Regions from separate parts of the Bacillus cihuensis genome, predicted to be linked through region 1. Evidence: riboswitches for the same ligand, from Rfam matches in the RefSeq annotation. Region 1 holds a riboswitch; the other holds the start of a gene.
What was found. Region 1 has a riboswitch for S-adenosylmethionine ahead of V179_RS0101775 (aliphatic sulfonate ABC transporter substrate-binding protein). Riboswitches for the same ligand answer to the same signal wherever they lie in the genome.
Positions count from the first base shown of each region.

Region 1 (4,366 bases):
ATCTTCGATTGGTTCGATCAACATCAACAATCGTTTTATACACTTGGTTGGTGCTATCTCAGAAATCAGCAGCAAATGGAGGAACTTTTTTACCGGTCGATTTTAAAAATTCAAAAGGAATGGCCTCGATTTAAAAGTAACATACCGTTCGAAATATGGGTTACATCTATTTTTATACATATTTGCCGAGAGCTTTCAGGGGATGGAAGTTTGCAAGGTTTGGAGGAAAGTGAGTCACATCAAGGACTATTTACAGCACTTAATCCATTGCAACAGGACGAGAAAGAAGCGATGGTACTTACATATGTACAAGGATTTTCTAAAGAGGATGTGGCATATCTCCTCCAAGTTTCAGCGGAAAAGGTGAACGAGCTTTTGTCTTCTGGAATCCAGTCACTTAGAAATGGAATGTATTCTGAAACAAGCTTTCATGGTTGTATGGATTATCGCAAGGATTACCTAAATTATTTAGAAAGAGCTATGGAGCGATCGAAAAAGATTGATTTCGAAGTACATATTTATCATTGTCAACAATGTCAGGAGGATCTAGCTACCTTTCAAGATGCCCGGTTAACTATGTTAAATCTAACTGAAAGGGTTGAGTTACATATTCCAGATAGTTTCATGGAGAATGTCAAAGAAAGGCTACAAGAACAAGAAAAGCATAGAAAACAGAAGAGAAAGAAGCGGCAGCGAAAGGGGCTCACTTTGGCGAGTGTATGCGTGTTAGTGATGGGAATCGGCTTTTTTACAGGAGTGATTCCTTATCTCTATTATTTGTTAACAGAGGAAGATCCGCAATTGCGTACTTTTCTACAACAGGGGAATGGCCAAAGGCTGAACTTGGTAGCAGAAAGCGAAGGGGTGAAAGTGAAGATTAAGAGTGTCATTGCCGATGAGTTGCAGACGCTTGTTTTTTACGAAATAGAAGATAAAAATGCAGACAATCAATATATGTTAAATTTAGGTGATGGGGTTGATGTGGAAAATGATTATGAAATCATGCACTATGATACATTTCCAATTTACTATCCACCTGAACTAGAATCAGATATTAATAGAAAAGAGAAAAACATGTATCAAGGGAAGATGAGTCTACAACCGCTGAAGGGGGATAGCGGGACAATCAAACTTAAAATTACACATCTTAAGAAATTGATTCGTGATTCATCAAAGCAAAACACTTCTTGGGATTATATGAATATAGAAAATAAAAGTGGGGAATGGGACTTCGAGATACCTGTAACAAAACAGCCTTCCACCGAATATGCATTGAATAAGGAAATAGAAATAGAGGGAATTCCGGTTCGATTTGATAAACTAATCATGGCTCCAACAGCTACGCTTCTTCAGGTAAGTGTAAATAATGAACAGCCGGAAAAGCGGATAGAAAGTATTAATTTCAACGATCTAGAAGTGAACAATCAAAAAGTGAAAGCGAATATATATGGCAGCACTTTTATTTTTTCACAGAATAATATGAATTGGGATACTTTTCAAATAAGGTTTGACCCTCTATTAGGAGAAAAGCCAAAAGAAGTTAACATTCAGTTTAAATCTGTTTACCTAACATTGAATGAAAATCAAACAATCAAATTGGATGAAATTCAAGAATTTCCGCAAACTTTTAATTACGCTGGCAGTACAATCATTTTAGACAAGCAAGAAGATGAACAGTCTACCAACATTGTTATAAGCAATCGTGAAATGAAGAATCGAGCATATGAGGTACTTCATTTTGATATCGTTAGTGAGGATGAAAATCAATTTCTTTCTATGGAGATGGAAATTGAAGATGTGCTCGTTGATAAAAACGGGATGGAATACGATCTGAATCAATCCCCATATTCATATAATGAAATAGAGCAGCCTCGTTATTTCCATAATACCTATAATATTCGGCTTCATGATCACAATTTGACTTCTAAAAAGTTGGTTATGAACGGATATAGCAAAACGGAATACGTAGATGATATTGTGAAGTTTTCTTTGGAATAACAACTGTGAGGACTTTCAGCATGTATGATGGTACAAGTAAATCAATGTCGAATCCTAATTAATGAGGAGAACTACGCATAAAGAGATAAAATGTAAATAAAGTTTATATTAAAATAATGATTATTACCAATCAAAAAATCAGAGTTGCAGCTCTGATTTTTTTGTTGGCACAATTTTGTCTTTTTCAAGTGATTGATAAGACAATTAAACGGAAAGAAACAATAGCAAAGAATCACTGATATTTATGAAAAATAATCAAGAAAGACTTTGTGCATTGAGAGATTTTACGGAATTTACAGAAGGAAGGTATATTAAGAAAGTGATTGAATCACATAATTGAACGAAACGGGCGATTTGTAGTCGGCGCTGCATGATAACAGATGTTTACATATGTAATTGTTCGGGATAGAATGACTAGTGAACAAGTAGGTAAACTTGTCATTAAAAATTCGATTATTCTAAAATTTCAGAAAAAGTATTGACTGAATGTTTTCAAGGCTGTATTATCAATTTTAAAGAATTAAATATTGATTTTCTTCTTATCAAGAGAGGTGGAGGGACTGACCCTAAGAAACCTCGGCAACCAGCATTAATAATGCCCGGTGCCAATTTCAGAGGAAGTAAGACGATTCCGAAGATGAGAAGGTGGACGATTGTTTTATTTGTTTATTCACGCCCCCCTTCTATCTTTAATGTTAGAGGGGGGTTTTTGTATTCCATGAAAAAAAGAGGTGCTGTTACATCTCTTTCAAATTAAGATAGTGCGATCTAGCTAAAAGAACGAATCTGACATCGAAAATACAAATTATCATTGGCGGTGTCGTTCGTCTACAAGATTCAGGATACGCTGATTCGTTTGGAAAAACTTCAACTCAGACCTCAACTTACGATTGCTTGTGAAAGATAAAATTAAAAATTGTATGTTCAAATGGGAGGGTAAAGTTCAATGAAAAAATGGTTCGGATTATTGACAGCATTATTTTTACTAATAGGTGTCGCAGGGTGTTCAAGTAGTACGACCGCTAAAGATGAAAAGCCTAAAAAAATTGTCCTAGATTATGCATATTATTCCCCGATAAGCCTTGTTTTAAAGAAATTTGGCTGGGCTGAGGAAGCGTTTGAAAAAGACGGAATTAAAGTTGAATTTGTACTTAGCCAAGGCAGCAACAAAGCTCTTGAATTTTTAAATAGCAGTAGTGTCGATTTTGGCTCAACGGCTGGGGCTGCAGCTTTAATAGCTAAATCCAAAGGTGCACCAATTGAGTCTGTTTATATTTTTTCCAAGCCTGAATGGACAGCACTTGTAACGAAGAAAGATTCTTCGATTCAATCGGTCAAAGATTTAAAGGGAAAAAAAATTGCAGCAACGATTGGCACTGATCCTTACATCTTCCTGCTACGAGCGCTTGATGAAGCAGGTTTGGCTCCAACCGATGTGGAAATTGTGAACCTTCAGCATGCTGATGGAGGAACTGCATTAACAACTGGCCAAGTTGATGCATGGGCTGGCCTTGATCCGCATATGGCTAAATTGGAATTGGAAGCTGATACAAGAATCTTTTATCGGAATCCTGAATTCAACACTTATGGGACGCTAAATGTAAGAAGCGATTTTGCTAAGAAATATCCTGCAGAAGTTGAAAAGGTCATTGAAGTTTATGAAAAAGCGAGAAAATGGGTACTTGAAAACCCAGAAGAAGCGGCAGAAATCTTAGCAAGTGAAGCGCAAATCAGTTCTAATGTAGCCAATAAGCAAATGGAACGGAATGATTTTTCAAGTCCAATTCCTGGAGATGTGCAAAAAGAGGCATTGATTTCAGCTGGTAGCATTTTGCAAAAGGGTGACATCATCCAAAAAAGTGCAAATGCAGATTCCTTAGTAGATGAATTGATTCATGATGAATTTGCAAAAGCAGTGATTAAATAACAAGTGACTGTTTAAACAGCCACTATTGAAAGGGAGACTATGAATGAGTGGGAAAACGAACGCTGTCTCATCCCGACTTCCGGTAAAAACAAAAAAGGGGTTCCAATTAAATCAAACGGTAAAGACCGTAGCTTTAGGCAGTATAATACCTGTTTTGCTCATAATCATTTGGGAGTATTTAAGTAACATTGGCGTTTTTCCTCAGCATCTTCTGCCTGCGCCAACATCTATTTTTTATATGATTCTCAATATGGCAGGTGAAGGAACATTGTGGAGCCATATGGGGATTACTCTTTATAGACTTTTCCTTGGTTTTATTATTGGGGTGGCAGCTGCACTTATTTTAGGAGCAGCTGTGGGCTATATGAAAATAGTTGAAAGTTTATTTGATCCACTAATCCAAGCCTTTCGATCAATCCCTTCTCTAGCTTGGGTTCCTTT
Region 1 is NZ_AYSD01000010.1:397,033-401,398, forward strand. Features, by position in the region: gene V179_RS0101770 (DUF4179 domain-containing protein) at 1-1,998, shown strand, start outside; SAM riboswitch class I at 2,535-2,642, shown strand; gene V179_RS0101775 (aliphatic sulfonate ABC transporter substrate-binding protein) at 2,945-3,925, shown strand; gene V179_RS0101780 (ABC transporter permease) at 3,969-4,366, shown strand, end outside.

Region 2 (4,366 bases), on a different contig from region 1:
CTTACCGAGAAGTTGCGCAGAGGTTTAGTTTGCGCCCACAGGATGTGGGTCACTTAGACGAATACATGAGGATGCTGCGTACTTAGTCTGAGTTCGTTGAACCTTAGTTCGTATTGTCGATTGGTCAAAGCGAAAGCGAAGATCTTAGCGACAGTAGAACGGGACTAACAATCAAGCCCCCACTGATTGAAGTTTCAGCTTATTAATCGGCTTCAAGGGAGCTTTTGAGTAAGCAAATTAACGCTATGGTCGATCTCTTTATGGTAAAATAACGAAGTATTTATAGTGAAATTATCGTTTGTTCAGGAGGACTGTCATGGAAGGGAAAACAAAAACAATTTCTAATCGCAGGTTGCTTGGCGTAGCTGGACTCGGTTGGATGTTTGATGCGATGGACGTTGGTATGCTGTCATTTATTTTGGTGGCATTACAAGCAGAATGGCATTTGACGAGTCAACAAGTGGGCTGGATTGGAAGTATTAATTCGATAGGTATGGTGTTTGGTGCCTTACTTTTCGGAATAATGGCTGATCGTATTGGAAGAAAGCAAGTGTTTATCATTACCCTACTATTATTTTCTATTGGCAGTGGCGTATCAGCACTTGTTACATCTTTGGCTTTATTTTTAGTACTGCGCTTTTTTATTGGGATGGGGCTGGGCGGAGAGCTTCCAGTTGCTTCAACGCTAGTTTCAGAAAGCGTACCTGCTGAAAAAAGAGGGAAAGTGGTTGTTTTACTCGAAAGCTTTTGGGCGTTGGGCTGGCTTATTGCTGCTTTAATCTCCTATTTTGTTATTCCTGAATACGGATGGAGAATCGCGTTGATTTTAAGTGCTCTTCCCGCGTTTTATGCCCTATATTTACGCTTGCATCTACCGGATTCTCCAAAGTATGTTGCCCTTGAGAAGAAGAGGAAGCCAACGATTAAGGAAAATATCAAGAGTGTGTGGGCAAGAGAACATAGGCAACAAACTCTTGTAGTATGGATTCTATGGTTTTGTGTTGTGTTTTCTTATTACGGAATGTTTTTATGGCTTCCGAGTGTTATGGTAATGAAAGGATTTAGTTTGATCAAAAGTTTTGAGTATGTGCTAATTATGACCTTAGCTCAGCTACCTGGGTATTTTACCGCAGCATGGTTAATTGAACGACTGGGCAGAAAATTCGTTCTTGTCACGTATTTAACTGGAACAGCCGTAAGTGCCTATTTCTTCGGAGCTGCAGAGGGACTACCGATGCTCATCACGTCGGGGATGCTATTATCATTCTTTAATTTAGGAGCATGGGGTGCGCTTTATGCGTATACTCCTGAACAGTATCCGACAACGATTCGAGGAACTGGAGCGGGGATGGCTGCTGCTGTTGGGAGAGTTGGTGGAGTTTTAGGGCCGCTTCTAATCGGATATTTTGTTGCAGCGGGAACTTCACTTAATGTTGTTTTTACTATTTTTACAATTGCAATCTTGTTGGGAGCATTTGTTGTGTTAGTTTGGGGGAAAGAAACAAAAAACACTGTTTTACAGGATGAATAAGACGTCTATTGACTTAAATTGGAATACATCGTATAATGGCATTAACATAAATAATTTATAATTCTTATCCAGAGAGGTGGAGGGACTTGGCCCAGCGATACCTCGGCAACAGACTCACATGAGCACTGTGCCACATCCAACAAGCGAAGGCTTGGAAGATAAGAAGAGTCTAATGATCGTGCAATTAAGCCTCTTCTTGTTTAAGAAGAGGCTTTTCGTATTTCTAGTTGTAATCTAACTGTATTAAAAGGCTATATTTCTCACAAACTGGTCGTATGATCGTTTTAATTTACTAAAATAATGTTTGAAGTGCTTGTAGGGATGGTATATAAAGTTGTTGAAGAAATTTTATATTAAATAAGCTTGTTAAATAATCATTTATTAAAATAAAGGCAATGTTAAAGCTCATTGTTGATTTGGGGCACGAGCGATAGGCGTGTGACTCCTTAGAAAAGCTAGTCAAAGGGGAGAACCCACAGGCGCACAGCGCAGAGGAGGCTCCCGGACCGCCCGCAAATGCTGCCGCCTTATGTTCCAATCAACAGGCAAGTTTAACAGAGCCAAAATAAAAAATAGTGAAGTAAAGTAAGAGGTGTACGGAATGTCAGAAATTATGAAGATGATTGAAAATAAAAAAGCGTTATTAATCGAACTATTATTATCCCACGGAGTGTATAAAACGTCCGATCAAAAACATTTATATGATGTATCCTTAAATATTTTAGAAAAAGAATTTGCACAAATACAAAATAAAGAGCATTCTTCTATTAAAAATATTGTCACTTAGCAGAGGATGCCAAATTAAATATATCGATTAGCTAATTTTATTAAAGAGGATGTCCAAAAAGAGTCTGATCCAGCACACACTACATCGTTTAATGTGTTACAATACACGTCATTTAAACTGTAAGTAGTAGTTGTGGGAACTGATCTTATATATTGGACATCCTCTTTGTTTTGTCCGTTTAGATTGATTCCTTACTTTACAAATGTATAAAATGTATAAAATGTGACAATTTTGCGAATTCTATAATAATGAAGTGGAACTTTTATTGTAAAATATTGCTTTTATTTGAAGATAACTCTAAAATTATTTTAAAATAAGTCAAAAAGGTGATGGAGTGTGAGGTAGTGATGGAATCTTTCCTTCAATTATCCATTGAAATTGAAAAAAAGCGTGAAGAAATGATTAAGCTAGCAAAGGGTTTTGGACTTTCAAATAAGCAAACAATTAGAGCGAGTCAAGAGCTTGACACATTAATAAATATCTTCAACATTACGCCGTTCAAGGATGTACAATATGGTAAAGATTACTAGAAGATGTATCGAAATAGTCATATATAAGAGGATGTTTGGAAAGGTGAGATCTCGTACTAACACATAAAGTATAATGTGACCAGTGACGAGCTTCCGATTTGACATCCTTTTGTTATCCCGGATTAACGGATGAAAGCCCCCCACTGATTGAAGTTTTACTTAAACCTATTTTCGTGTATCACTCTTTTTCCTAAAATGATTAAATCTCGTTCGATGCCGTCGAGCAAGGCGATTTTTTGCAGATTACCCCACCTTTCGAAACCGAATTTCTCAAACAATTTAATGCTTGGTGCATTGTGACCGAATACGAAACCGAGTATTGTAGCAATGTTTAAAGATGGACATAAATCAATGGCTTTCTGGATAGCAAGTCCACCAAGACCTTTCCCGCGAAACGAATCATCCAAATAGATACTTATTTCAGCAGTTGTGTTATATGCAGGTCTTCCATAAAACGATTGGAAGCTTAGCCAACCGGCAGTCTGATCATCTAACGTTATTACAAATAATGGTCTTTTATCAGGAATGTGATCATGAAACCAAGCTAGTCTTGATTCAACGGATACCGGCAAAATGTCAGCTGTTACCATTCTCGAAGCTATGGTTGAATTGTAAATTTCCACTATTCTTGGCAAGTCCTCTAATGAAGCAAGTCGAAATTGTAATGAATGATCCATGTGCAATACCCCTTCTTGGTGAATGAAAATATTTTTTGAATGAAGGACATGGGGCAGGGCTTTGTGACTTATTACTAAAGCCGATCTTTGACTTTAGGATATACAGATTTTATTTTAGAAGATACCTTAAAATCCGACTCCGCACCGCCACCATTGTCATTAGCTGGTTGTAGCGTGCTACATGATTAATCCTTCATGGTAAATGGTGGCGTTTTAACGCCATACAAGTTTGTAAGCATATCATACATGAAATATAAAATGATTGGTAGCGTGATATTTCTTTTTTAAAAGAGATTATGCTATTTACTAGAAGGTCTAAGAAAAATTACGTCCCTATGTATTGTTCACCAGAAAATTAAAACTTCAGTTACTACGGGTATTTTCGATATATGTAAAGTAAAATAAGAGATGGGCAGTGAGCTTGTTTATCTTGTTTGATTTAGACCGATTATGGTCGTTTAGCTAAAAATTAAACCTTTTGGGAAATGGTTACTGCTCGTAAAAAGAGATTGAATTGGACAGGGGAGTTTGAATAATGGAAGAACAGAAATATTGCAGAGATTCACTTGTGGTAAAAACAAGTTTAGTATTACCACCGGATACGAACAATAATGGAACGATGTTTGGTGGAAAATTAATGGCCTACATAGATGATGTAGCGGCTATTTCTGCAATGCGTCATTCAAGAAGATCTGTTGTTACGGCATCAACGGATTCTGTCGACTTTCTCCATCCAATCCATGAAGGAAATGCTGTCTGTTTAGAGGCATTTGTCACTTATACAGGCAGAACTTCGATGGAAGTAGTTGTCAAGGTAATTGCAGAGGATTTGCTTTCTGGT
Region 2 is NZ_KI632497.1:393,692-398,057, reverse strand. Features, by position in the region: gene V179_RS0120130 (MFS transporter) at 317-1,531, shown strand; SAM riboswitch class I at 1,593-1,696, shown strand; gene fbpA (Fur-regulated basic protein FbpA) at 2,133-2,318, shown strand; gene V179_RS28415 (aspartyl-phosphate phosphatase Spo0E family protein) at 2,666-2,848, shown strand; gene V179_RS0120115 (GNAT family N-acetyltransferase) at 3,004-3,525, opposite strand; gene V179_RS0120110 (acyl-CoA thioesterase) at 4,061-4,366, shown strand, end outside.
Region 2: another riboswitch for S-adenosylmethionine. It lies ahead of fbpA (Fur-regulated basic protein FbpA); the one in region 1 lies ahead of V179_RS0101775 (aliphatic sulfonate ABC transporter substrate-binding protein).